DNA from 2 places in the Symbiobacterium turbinis genome. Region 2 is predicted to be linked to the other one. Evidence: riboswitches for the same ligand, from Rfam matches in the RefSeq annotation. Region 2 holds a riboswitch; the other holds the start of a gene.

Region 1 (5,900 bases), 310 kb from region 2:
CGTTTATCGCACCGGGGAACTACAGCCTGGGCTGGCGGGTCACCGGTCTCGGCCTGGCCGCCGTCTCTCTCTGGCTCCTGCAGTACGACATCGCCCGGCGCACCGTGCGCGCGCAGGGGCTGACCCGCTTCATCGCGCACTGCATGCTGCTGGGCTACTTCTGGCTGCTGGCGGGCGGCCTCATCGCGCTCTGGCACGGCTTCATCTACGGCGGCGTCTACGACGCGGCGCTGCACGCGCTCTTCCTCGGCTTTGTCTTCAGCATGATCTTCGGCCACGCGCCGGTGATCTTCCCGGCGGTGCTGGGGGTGCGCATGGTGTTCACCCCCTGGTTCTACAGCCACCTGATCCTGCTGCACCTCTCCCTGCTGCTGCGGGTCGGCGCGGGGCTGCTGGAGTGGCTGCCCGGACGCCAGTGGGCGGTCGTCCTGAACGTTGTCGCCCTGCTCCTGTTCCTGGCCAACACCGTGCGCTCTGTGCGCCGGAAGCCGGGCCATCCCCAGTCGGCTACATAGCTAGATATACTCTGTTGCATATGCGTGACTGTCATGCTATAACGAAAGATGAAGAAGTATCGCGGAGGTGGGGGTGCTTCCCACCTCTGTCCACATATTCACGCCCTGAGGTGAAGGGAGTGAGAGGGTGGCACGGAACAGCCCACTCGAGCAGAAGAAGCGATCGCTTCTGCTCCTCGCGCTTCCTGTTGCCTCAGCAGCGGCGCTGATTGAATGGCTGCTCCTCAGAAGCAGCGGCCAGGAAGCGTCGGGCCTGCTCCTCGCCGGGGCCGCCCTCACCCTCCTGCTGGCCCTGCTGCTGTGGCGCCGCAGGCGGAGCCTGCGCTTCGTGGAGGCCGTCCTGACGGCGGGCATCGCCGTCGGGCTGTTCACGCTGCTCTACCTGGGCCTGTTCTCCGCCGACTCCGTGGCCCTCCGGCGCTTTGCCAGCCTGAGCCCGTGGGTCTCCGTCTCGCTGGTCGGCCTGATGCTGATCGTCGGGACCCGGCGGGCGGCCTGGATCGGAACGGCCATCTACCTCGGCCTGCTCGCCCTGGGCCTCGTCCACCTGTACAGGAGCGGCCTGGAAGGCGCGCATCCGATCCTGTTCGGGCCGCTGGCGCAGTTCTACCTGGCCAACGCCGTGCTGCTCTGGCTCCTGTTCGCCTGGTCGGAGATCCAGCAGCAGTACCACCAGACCCGCAAGATCGCCCAGTCCCTGGCCAACCTGGCCCACACGGATCCCCTGCTGGGCATTCCCAACCGGCGGCAGATGTACGCGCTCATCGAACAGGAGATCCGCTGTGCGGAAGAGGGCGGACAGCCCGCCACGATGATCATGTTCGACGTGGACCGCTTCAAGCAGGTGAACGACACCTACGGCCACGAGACGGGCGATGCGGCGCTGCGCGCGGTCACCACCGAGGTGCGCCAGGCCCTGCGCGCCACCGACACGGTGGGGCGGTGGGGCGGCGACGAGTTCATCATCCTCGCCCGTGTGAACGAGACCGCGCAGGCTTACCAGCTCGCCCAGCGAATCGCTGAGGCCGTTCACCAGAAGCTCGGCGAACGCTTTCTGCGGGTGACCATCAGTCTCGGTGTTGCGCCGTACCATCCCGGAGATACGGTGGAAGCGTGGGTCAACCGGGCGGACGCTGCGCTTTACCGGGCCAAGGAGTCCGGCCGCAACCGGGTGGTGGTGGGCTCTTAACGCGAGCCTCCTGACATGCGCGGCCCCCGTGACGCCTGTCACGGGGGCTTCATCATTTCGCGGACGCTGTCCACGCGTCAGGACCCGGGCTCCTCGGAGAGCCCGGCCAGGATGGCAACGCCGGCGCTCGCGCCGATGCGGGTGGCCCCGGCCTCGATCATCGCCAGTGCGGTGGCGAGGTCCCGCACGCCGCCGGAGGCCTTCACCCCCATGTCGGGACCCACGGTGCGGCGCATGAGCGCGACATCCTCCACGGTGGCGCCGCCGGTGCCGAACCCGGTGGAGGTCTTGACGAAGTCGGCGCCGGCCTCCTGGGCGAGCTGGCAGGCGATCACCTTCTCCTCGTCGGTCAGCAGCCCTGTCTCGATGATCACCTTGACCAGGGCCTCACCGGAAACGGCCGAAACCACCGCCCGGATATCGTTCAGCACCACATCCCGCCGGCCGGACTTCAGCGCGCCCACGTTGATCACCATGTCGACTTCCCGGGCCCCGCGGGCCACGGCATCCTCCGCCTCGACGGCCTTGATCTCGGTGCGGCTGGCTCCCAGCGGGAAGCCGATGGTCGTGCCGACCCGCACATCGGTCCCTGCGAGCAGTTCCGCGCACAGCGGCACCCAGTACGGGTTGACGCAGACCGCCATGAACTGGTGCTCCCGCCCCTCGTCGCAGAGCCGGCGAATCTGCGCTTCGGTCGCATCGGGCTTCAGCAGCGTGTGGTCGATCATCCGAGCCAATTCTCTGCGCGTCATGCGCCTGGCGTCCATGGGCGACAACCTCCTCTATTGCCGGGCGGCAACCTCTGGTCCGTAGTTTTTGCTGATCGATGGGGAGATTCGCCGGCGGCGCAATGATCACCTGCAAGAGTGTGCCATCGCTGGAAACGGCCACGCGGTTCTGGAAGGTATGTAGCATTTTAGCCATACATTATACATGGACGTATTTTGCTGACATGCGTTACGCTAGAAAACGACTTCGGACGCCCACACACGCTGAATTCCTCATTCGGAAGCGGGGGACCCAGGTTCATCAGGGGCAAAGCGCAGTGCAACCGCTGCCCGGGCGACACTCCTGCCGCCCGCGTCCGACAGCTAACCCCGTAAGCGTTGCAGGAGGAGGCCACCTCCTCCCTTCTGTGGCATCGCCAAGTCACGACAGAAAAAGGAGGAGCGAAACATGAAGTTCACCAGGCTTACGGGGCTCGCCATGGCCCTCGCCGTGACCGCCGCTGCACTCACCATGTCTGCTCCGGCCTCAGCCGCCACCACATACATCACCACCTGCCAGGCGCCTGTGCGCCACAACGCCTCGAACCGGCTGAACCGCTACTTCACGTGGCTCAACCTGCGGTGGTCTGCTCCGCAGACCACCGCCCAGCAGCCGCAGCCGAAGATGCAGCAGCCTGAGGCGCAGCAGCCCCGGCAGCCCGAGGTCCAGCAGCCCGTGCAGCCGGCGGAGCCCCAGGCCCAGCTCCAGGCCGACGGCCTGACCGCCGCCGAACAGCAGATGCTGAACCTGGTCAACCAGGAGCGGGCCAAGGCCGGTCTCCAGCCCCTGCAGGCTGACCTGGAGCTGACGAAGCTGGCGCGGATGAAGGGCCAGGACATGATCAACCGGGGCTACTTCGACCACAACTCGCCCACCTACGGCTCGCCGTTCGACATGATGAAGGCCCACGGCGTCTCGTACCGCACCGCGGGCGAGAACATCGCCGGCAACCAGACGGTCGAGCGGGCCCACACCGCTCTGATGAACTCGTCCGGCCACCGGGCGAACATCCTGAACGCCAACTACACCCACGTCGGTATCGGCATCGTCGAGGGTGGCCCGTACGGGATGATGTTCACCCAGATGTTCGTGGGACGGTAAACCGCGAAGACGCCCAAGGCCCCGTCAGTCACATGACTGGCGGGGTTTGGTCACTTACCGCCAACCTTCCACCCCTGCTGCGCCGGCGCGGCAGGGGTCTTTCATTTTGCTCTCGTCAGGACCGCTTCAGACCCCACGCACTAGTACCGCCATGCTTGTGAAATGGCTCACATACTATCCGAAAGGAGACTGCCGCTTCTGTTCCACAAGCGTTACGGTAGTACAAGAACGCTCATTTCTGTCGAAAGGGGGATCCGGGTGCACATCGTTGTATGCGTCAAGCAGGTGCCGGACAGCCGGGAGATCCGCATCGACACCAAGACCGGCACGCTGATCCGCGAAGGCGTTCCCTCCATCGTGAACCCCTACGATCTGCACGGTCTCGAAGCCGCCCTCCAGCTCAGGGAGCAGCACGGCGGACGCGTAACCGTGATCACCATGGGGCCGCCGATGGCGGAGAAGGCCCTGAAGGAGACGATCAGCCTGGGAGCTGACGACGCCGTGCTGGTCACGGACCGGAAGTTCGGCGGGGCAGACACCCTGGCGACGTCGTACGTGCTGGCCGAGGCCATCCGGAAGGCCGCCGACACCTGGGGACCGGTGGACCTGGTGATTGCCGGAAAGCAGACCCTCGACGGCGACACCGGCCAGGTGGGACCGGGCATCGCCTGCCGGCTGGGCCTGCAGCAGCTCACCTACGTGGAGAAGATCGTGGCCGTCGAAGGCCGCCGGATCCGGGTGGAGCGCCGCCTGGAAGACGGGCTGGAGGTCGTGGAGACCAGCCTGCCCGCGCTGCTCACCGTTCTGAAGGAGATCAACACGGTGCGCCGGGCGTCGCTCCCGGGCATGATCGCCGCCGCCCGGTACAAGCCCATCGTCTGGACCGTGGCCGACTTCCCCGACATCGACGTCACGAAGATCGGCCTCAAGGGCTCGCCCACCGTCGTTTCCCGGTCGTGGGTGCCCGAGGTCAGGAAGGTCGACACCACCTACGTGGACGGGGCCGCGGAACTCTGGGAGGCGCTGTGGGCCACGGACCTGCCGGAGCGCCTCGGATGGTCGGCAGAGGAGGGGGCATGACAGATGGAGCTTGAGTACCAGGGCATCATGGTTTGGGTGGAGCAGCGCGACGGCGTCGCCAAGCCGGTCAGCTGGCAGTTGATCGGGCAGGCCCGGCGCATGGCCGAGAAGATCGGCGCCGAGGTGTACGCCCTGGTTCAGGGCGAACAGGTCGAGCACCTGGCCCGGGAGGCCATCTGTTACGGGGCCGACCGCGCCTACCTGATCGAGCACCCCGTGCTCAGGGAGTACCGGACCGAACCCTACAGCGTGTCGACGCTGGACGTCATCCGCCAGGTGAAGCCCGAGATCGTGCTCATCGGCGCCACGTACCAGGGGCGCGACCTGGCCGGCGCCATCGCCACGCACCTGCCCACGGGCCTCACCGCAGACACGACCATGCTCGACGTGGAGCCGAACCCGTCCCGCCTGCTCCTGGCCTCCCGTCCCGCCTTCAGCGAGAAGCTGATGGCCACGATCCTGTGCAAGAAGTACAAGCCCCAGATGGCCACTGCCCGGCCCGGCATCTTCGAGGCCCTGCCCCGCGATGACAGCCGCACCGGCCAGATCATCCGCGTGCCCTTCGATATGAAGGAAGACGACATCGCCACCAAGGTCCTGAAGTTCTACCAGGACGAAGACCGGGTGAACCTGGAGGACGCCGAGGTCATTGTGGCCGGCGGCCGGGGAATGGGCGGACCGGAGGGCTTTGCCGCGCTGAAGCAGCTGGCCGACCTGCTCGGGGGCGTGGTGGGGGCCAGCCGGCCGTGTGTCGACGAGGAGTGGATCTCCCACGCCCACCAGGTGGGGCAGACCGGCAAGACCGTGCGGCCGAAGCTCTACATCGCCGTCGGCATCTCCGGTGCGGTGCAGCACACCATCGGCATGACGGGCTCCGACGTGATCGTGGCGATCAACAAGGATCCCAACGCGCCCATCTTCGACGTGGCCCACTACGGCATCGTCGGCGACTGGCAGGAGGTCGTGCCGGAACTGATTAAGGCGGTGTCGGCCGGCAAGCCGGCCGCGGCCGCGACGGGAGGTGCATCCAGGTGAGCGAACGGTTTGACGCCATCGTCGTCGGCGCGGGGCCTGCCGGCACCGCCGCGGCGCTGACCATGGCGCGCGGGGGCCTGAATGTCATCGTGATCGAGCGGGGCGAGTTTCCCGGGGCCAAGAACGTCTTCGGCGGCGTGCTGTACCGCCACCACTTTGAGGAGCTCATACCCGAGTGGTGGACCCGGGCGCCGCTGGAGCGGCCCATCGTC
Region 2 (5,900 bases):
TTCAAACAGAATGGGCAGGAGATCGTGGCCTTGAGCGATGTCAGCCTGCACGTGCCCAGGGGGCAGATTTTCGGCATACTCGGCCAGAGCGGAGCCGGAAAGTCTACCCTCATCCGGTGCGTCAATCTGCTGGAGCGTCCGACAGCAGGCGAGGTTTGGGTGGACGGGCGGGAGATCACCCGCCTCAGCCCCCAGGAGCTGCGGGCCGCGCGCCAGGAGATGGGTATGATCTTCCAGCAGTTTAACCTGTTCGATGCCCGCACGGTCTTTGGCAACGTGGCCTACCCGCTGGAGGTGGCCGGCTGGCCCCGCCAGCGCATCTGGGAGAGGGTGGAGGAGCTGCTGGCCCTGGTGGGGCTGTCGGACAAGGCCGACGCCTATCCGGCCCAGCTCTCCGGCGGCCAGAAGCAGCGGGTGGGCATCGCGCGGGCGCTGGCGCCCGGGCCGAAGGTTCTGCTCTCCGATGAGGCCACATCGGCACTGGATCCGGACACCACCCGGTCGGTGCTGGCGCTGCTCCGGGAGATCAACCAGCGGCTCGGGCTGACCATCCTCCTGATCACCCACCAGATGGAGGTGGTGAAGCAGGTCTGCGACTCCGTGGCCATCCTGGAGGGCGGCACGGTGGTGGAGCAGGGCGGCGTGCTGGAACTGATCGGCCGGCCGGGCTCCCGGCTGCGGGAGCTGTTTTACGAACCCGTGGGAGACGTGGCCGTCCGGATCCACCCAGAAGGGGTGCGGGTTGTGCTCTTCTTCGTGGGCGCCTCAGCCGACCAGCCGCTGATCAGCGCGATGGTGCGCCGGTTCCAGGTGGACGCCAACATCGTTCACGGCGCGGTCGAGCGGATTGCCGGAGCGACGGTGGGCCGGCTGCTGGTGGAGCTCACCGGCCGGCCGGAGGACATTCAGGCTGCCCTGCGGTTCCTCGAGGAGCAGGGGGTCTCGCCGGAGGTGATTCCGCATGGTTAACCTGGGGCCGATGATGGCGAAAGCCACCTGGGAGACGCTCTACATGGTGGGTGCCGCCGCCTTCTTCACGCTCCTCCTGGGCCTGCCCCTGGGTGTGCTGCTGGTGATCACCGCCCGGGGCGGCCTTTGGGAAAAGCCGGGGCTCAACCGCGTCCTCGGTGTTCTGGTGAACATCGGCCGCTCGACGCCCTTTGTCATTCTGATGGTGGCGGTCACCCCGCTCACGAGGGCGATCGTCGGCAGTTCCATCGGCACCACGGCGGCCATCGTTCCGCTGGTGGTCGCGGCCGTTCCCTTCATGGGGCGGGTCGTGGAGCAGGCGCTCCACGAGGTGAGCCCCGGCCTGGTTGAGGCTGCCCTGGCCATGGGCTCCACCAACTGGCAGGTGGTCACCAAGGTGCTCCTGGCGGAGGCCAGGCCGTCGCTGGTGCGGGGCACGGCCCTGATGCTGGTGAACGTCGTCGGCTACTCGGCGATGGCCGGCGCCATCGGCGGCGGCGGATTGGGCGACGTCGCCGTGAAGTGGGGCTACGCCCGGTACGAGATGGACGTCATGTACGTCAGCCTGGTGATCCTGGTCGTCATGGTTCAGGTCATGCAGTGGATCGGCGACAGCCTGGCCAACAGGTTTACGCATAAATAGGGTTATCGAAAACATGGGAGGTTGAGCGAATGAAGCGCATCGTGAGTCTTGCACTGGTTTCCGTCCTGGCTCTGGGCGTGCTGGCCGGCTGTGGCGGTGCGAAGGAGCCTGCGGGTGAGCAGCAGCCTGCCGGGCAGCAGGAGGAGCAGGTCACGCTGAAGGTGGGGGCGACGGTCACGCCTCACTCTGAGATTCTGGAGTCCATCAAGGAGGCGTCCGCGGCTGAGGGGATCAACCTGGATATTGTGGTCTTCACGGACTACGTGCAGCCGAACCTCGCCCTGGCGGACGGCAGCCTCGACGCCAACTATTTCCAGCACGTGCCCTACCTCGAAGACTTCGCCTCCAAGCGCGGTCTGGACCTGGTCTCGGTCGGCGCTGTCCACCTGGAGCCGCTGGGCCTCTACTCCCTGGAGCTGACCAGCCTGGACCAGCTGCCTGACGGGGCCACGGTCTCCATTCCCGACGACCCCACCAACGGCGGGCGTGCGCTGAAGCTGCTGGCCGATCAGGGGCTGATTGAGCTGAAGGAGGGGGTCGGGGTCGAGGCGACGCCCAACGATGTGGTCGCGAACCCCAAGAACCTGAAGATCGAGATGCTGCAGGCCGAGTTCCTGCCGCGCAGCCTGCAGGACGTGGACGCCGCTGTCATCAACACCAACTACTACCTGGACGCTGAGAAGAACCTGGGCTTGAAGGCCAACGTGCTGGCCCGGGAGTCGGCGGAGGATAACCCGTATGCCAACATTGTCGCCGTGCGCGCCGGCGACGAGGCTCGCCCGGAGATCAAGAAGCTGATGGAGCTGCTGCAGTCTGAGGCGGTGGCGAAGTTCATCGAGGAGAACTACGACGGCGCGGTGATTCCGGCGTTTTGATCTAAGTGGGGAGGGGGGAGGTGTCCCCCCTCCCCACACCCCTCCCCCTGCCAGTCGGAGGGCAGTGCCACGGTGCCGCCCGGCAGAGCCGGTCGGACACCGTGAAGTGGGGAAGGTACCAGGCGTGTAACGCTGGGGAAAGCTGTCACTTCCCGACGCTCCCTCGCCTGCCAGTCGGAGGGCAGTGCCACGGTGCCGCCCGGCAGAGCCGGTCGGACACCGTGGGAGTCAGAAAATTCGGCGCGCTTGACGCCGGTCCTGATGATTTGGTAGAATAGTCTCGCTTGCGGTAACGGAATAACGCTGGACCCGCCTGATCGCTGAATCCCCGCGCAAGCGGGGAACGGGGGAACCACATTCCTGGGGCGAATCGCACCGAGGCTCCGGCGGAGGCCGGAGGGAGGATGCGTAGGGGCACGCTTTGGCGCCCCGAGTCCGTCAGCTAACCTCGTAAGCGTGGCTGAGGTGGTGGGCCCTTGCCATTGTTGCCTATACATAATACGGAGGGGGTCACCAGACCTTAAGCTTTGCTGTGCCTTCAGGCGGGCGCCGACCAACGCGGTCGGCGCCTTCTCCGTTCCCCCAAGCCTGGCTGGACGCCAGTAACCAAGGCATTGAGGAGGGAGGAGACCGTGCTGCGATACTGCGTGATCGGAGCCGGCCACGGTGGGCTCGCCATGGCCGGTCATCTGGGAGTGATGGGGTTCCCTGTATCGCTCTGGGCCCGCAATCCCGAGGCACTGCAGCCGATCGAGGCCGCCGGAGGCGTCTTCCTGGAGGGTGAGGTAGAGGGCTTTGGCCCCGTGCAGGTCGCCTACAGTCTGCAGGCGGCCCTGGAGAGCGCCGATGTCGTGCTCGTCGTGCTGCCCGCCTCGGCCCACCGGGAGATCGCCACGAGGTGCGCGCCCTACGTGCGCGACGGGCAACGGATCCTCCTGCTGCCCGGCCGGACGGCGGGGGCCATCGAGTTCAGACACGCGCTGAGGGAGGCCGGGTGCACCGCCGACGTAATCGTCGGCGAGGCACAGACCTTCCTTTACGCCAGCCGCAAGATCGGACCTTTCCAGGCCCGCATCCACGGTATCAAGCGCCAGGTGCTGGCAGCGGCCCTGCCGGCGTCGCGCACCGGAGAGCTGTTGGAGGGGATCAAGCCTGCCTTTCCCCAGTTCATGCCGGCCCGCTGGGTCTGGAAGACCTCGCTGGACAACGTGGGGGCCATCTTCCACCCCGGCGTGACCCTCCTGAATGCCGGGCGCATCGAGTCCACCGGCGGCGCCTTCCGTCACTATGTGGACGGCATCACCCCCTCGGTCGCGGCGCTCCTCGAGCAACTGGACCAGGAGCGGGTTGCGGTTGCCCGGCGCCTTGGCGTGGGCGCACTGACCGCCCGGGAGTGGCTGGCCGAGGCGTACGGGGTGGAGCGCCCGAGCCTGTACGAGGCGATTCAGGCCACCCGGGCCTACGCGGACGTGGGGGCGCCGGCGCAGCTCCACCACCGGTACATCTGGGAGGACGTGCCGACCGGCCTCGTCCCCATCGCCTCGCTGGGCGCTGCCTTCGGCATCCCGACGCCCGTCGCCGATGCGCTGATCCACATCGCCAACGGGATCTGCGGCGTCGACTTCCGGGAGACGGGCCGGACAGTGGAACGGCTCGGCATGGCGGGATGGGCCCCTGAGCAGATCAGCAACTACGCACTGGAAGGAGATGTGATGGACCTTGTCTAATCGACGCATTATTGGAGCAGCCATCGGGGACGACGTGCACGTGGGGGGCGTCATCCGTTTTCTCCAGATGGCCGAGCAAATGGGCTACGAAGCACGCTCCCTCGGGCCCGCCGTCTCCGTGGAACGGCTTCTCGCCGAGGTGGCCGCCTGGGATCCGGAGATCGTCGCCGTCGGCTACAGGCTTACGCCCGAATCCGGCCGCGCAGTGCTCGCCCACCTGGCCCAGAGCGCGCGGGAACAGGGGCAGGCCGGCCGCCGCTGGGTGCTCGGGGCCACGGATCCCGTGGCCGAGCACGGACGGGCTCTCGGCTTCTTCGAAGCGGTGTTCGGCGGGTCTGCGGACTGGCAGGAGGTGGTGGACTTTCTGCGCGGGGCTCCGGCCCGGGAGGCGGGCGGCATGCCGCCCCAAACGCTGGTGGAGCGCATTCTGTGGAAGCGGCCTTTCCCGCTTCTGCGCCACCACTTCGGCCAGCCTACCGTCGCCGCGACGGTGGAGGGGGTCCGGCAAATCAGCGAGGCCGGGGTGCTGGACGTGATCAGCCTGGGCACCGACCAGAACGCCCAGGAGCACTTCTTCCGGCCCGATGAGATGGACCCGCGCGAGCACGGCGCCGGCGGCGTGCCCGTCAGGACCGCCGATGACCTGAGGGCGCTTTACGCTGCCTCCCGAACGGGCAACTTCCCGCTGATGCGCTGCTATGCCGGCACCCGCGATCAGCTGGCCTGGGCCGAGATGCTGCACGACACCATTCACAACGCCTGGGCGGCGGTGCCCCTCTTCTGGTACAGCCAGCTGGACGGGCGCTCACAGCGGCCGCTCCTGGAGTCGATTCCGGAGGTGCAGGCCGTGTTCCGGTGGCACGCCGAGCGCGGCATCCCTGTGGAGTCGAATGAGAGCCACCACTGGTCGCTGCGGGACGCCCCGGATGTGGTCGCGGTGGTCGCCGCCTACATCGCGGCCTACAACGCCAGGCGGGCAGGCGTCACCGATTACATCCAGCAGCTGATGTGGAACAACCCGCCCCTCACCTCGCCCGCCATGGACCTGGCGAAGATGCTGGCCAAGCTCGAGCTCGTGGAATCGCTGGCCGGCCCGAACTTCCGGGTGTGGCGGGAGTGCCGGACGGGGCTCACCTCGATGCCTGCGGGCTTTGACCGGGCAAAGGGGCACCTGGCCGCCTCGACCTTCCTGCAGATGGCGGTGAAGCCTGACATCGTGCACATCGTGGGCCACTCCGAGTACCACCACGCCGCCACGGCGACGGACGTGATCGAAGGGTGCCACGTGGCCATTGGGGCCATCCAGCTGGCGCTTCAGGGGCTGCCGGACATGACGCAGGATGAGGCGGTGCAGGCCCGAAAGGCCGAGCTGGTGGCCGAGGCCAAGCTGCTCCTGGAGGCGATCGCCTCGCTGGCCCCGGCGGGCGTGGATGATCCCCTCACCCATGCCCCCACGCTGGCGGCTGCCGTCCGAACGGGGCTGCTGGATGCTCCGCACCTGATGGGCAATCCGGCGGCCAGGGGCGAGGTGGCGGTCCGGTTCGACGACGGCGCGTGCCGCGCGGTCGACCGGCAGACGGGGCGGATGCTCAGCGAGGCGGATCGCATCGCCGCACTGCTGGAGAAAGAGATCGTGTAAGGAGGAGGTCGCTACATTGAGTGGGATCGCAGGGATCCTCGGCAAGC

What was found. Region 2 has a riboswitch for cyclic di-AMP ahead of ACZ45O_RS15400 (NAD/NADP octopine/nopaline dehydrogenase family protein). Riboswitches for the same ligand answer to the same signal wherever they lie in the genome.
Region 1: linked by a shared signal. The riboswitch ahead of ACZ45O_RS16990 (CAP domain-containing protein) and the one ahead of ACZ45O_RS15400 (NAD/NADP octopine/nopaline dehydrogenase family protein) in region 2 are both predicted to bind cyclic di-AMP.

Annotation. Positions count from the first base shown of each region.
Region 1 covers NZ_AP042433.1:3,509,095-3,514,994, reverse strand. The annotation lists gene ACZ45O_RS17005 (hypothetical protein) at 1-515, shown strand, start outside; gene ACZ45O_RS17000 (GGDEF domain-containing protein) at 643-1,704, shown strand; gene deoC (deoxyribose-phosphate aldolase) at 1,782-2,456, opposite strand; cyclic di-AMP (ydaO/yuaA leader) riboswitch at 2,685-2,825, shown strand; gene ACZ45O_RS16990 (CAP domain-containing protein) at 2,881-3,573, shown strand; gene ACZ45O_RS16985 (electron transfer flavoprotein subunit beta/FixA family protein) at 3,832-4,653, shown strand; gene ACZ45O_RS16980 (electron transfer flavoprotein subunit alpha/FixB family protein) at 4,657-5,688, shown strand; gene ACZ45O_RS16975 (FAD-dependent oxidoreductase) at 5,685-5,900, shown strand, end outside.
Region 2 covers NZ_AP042433.1:3,202,558-3,208,457, forward strand. The annotation lists gene ACZ45O_RS15385 (methionine ABC transporter ATP-binding protein) at 1-969, shown strand, start outside; gene ACZ45O_RS15390 (methionine ABC transporter permease) at 962-1,612, shown strand; gene ACZ45O_RS15395 (MetQ/NlpA family ABC transporter substrate-binding protein) at 1,642-2,487, shown strand; cyclic di-AMP (ydaO/yuaA leader) riboswitch at 2,796-2,959, shown strand; gene ACZ45O_RS15400 (NAD/NADP octopine/nopaline dehydrogenase family protein) at 3,120-4,214, shown strand; gene ACZ45O_RS15405 (methionine synthase) at 4,207-5,853, shown strand; gene asnB (asparagine synthase B) at 5,870-5,900, shown strand, end outside.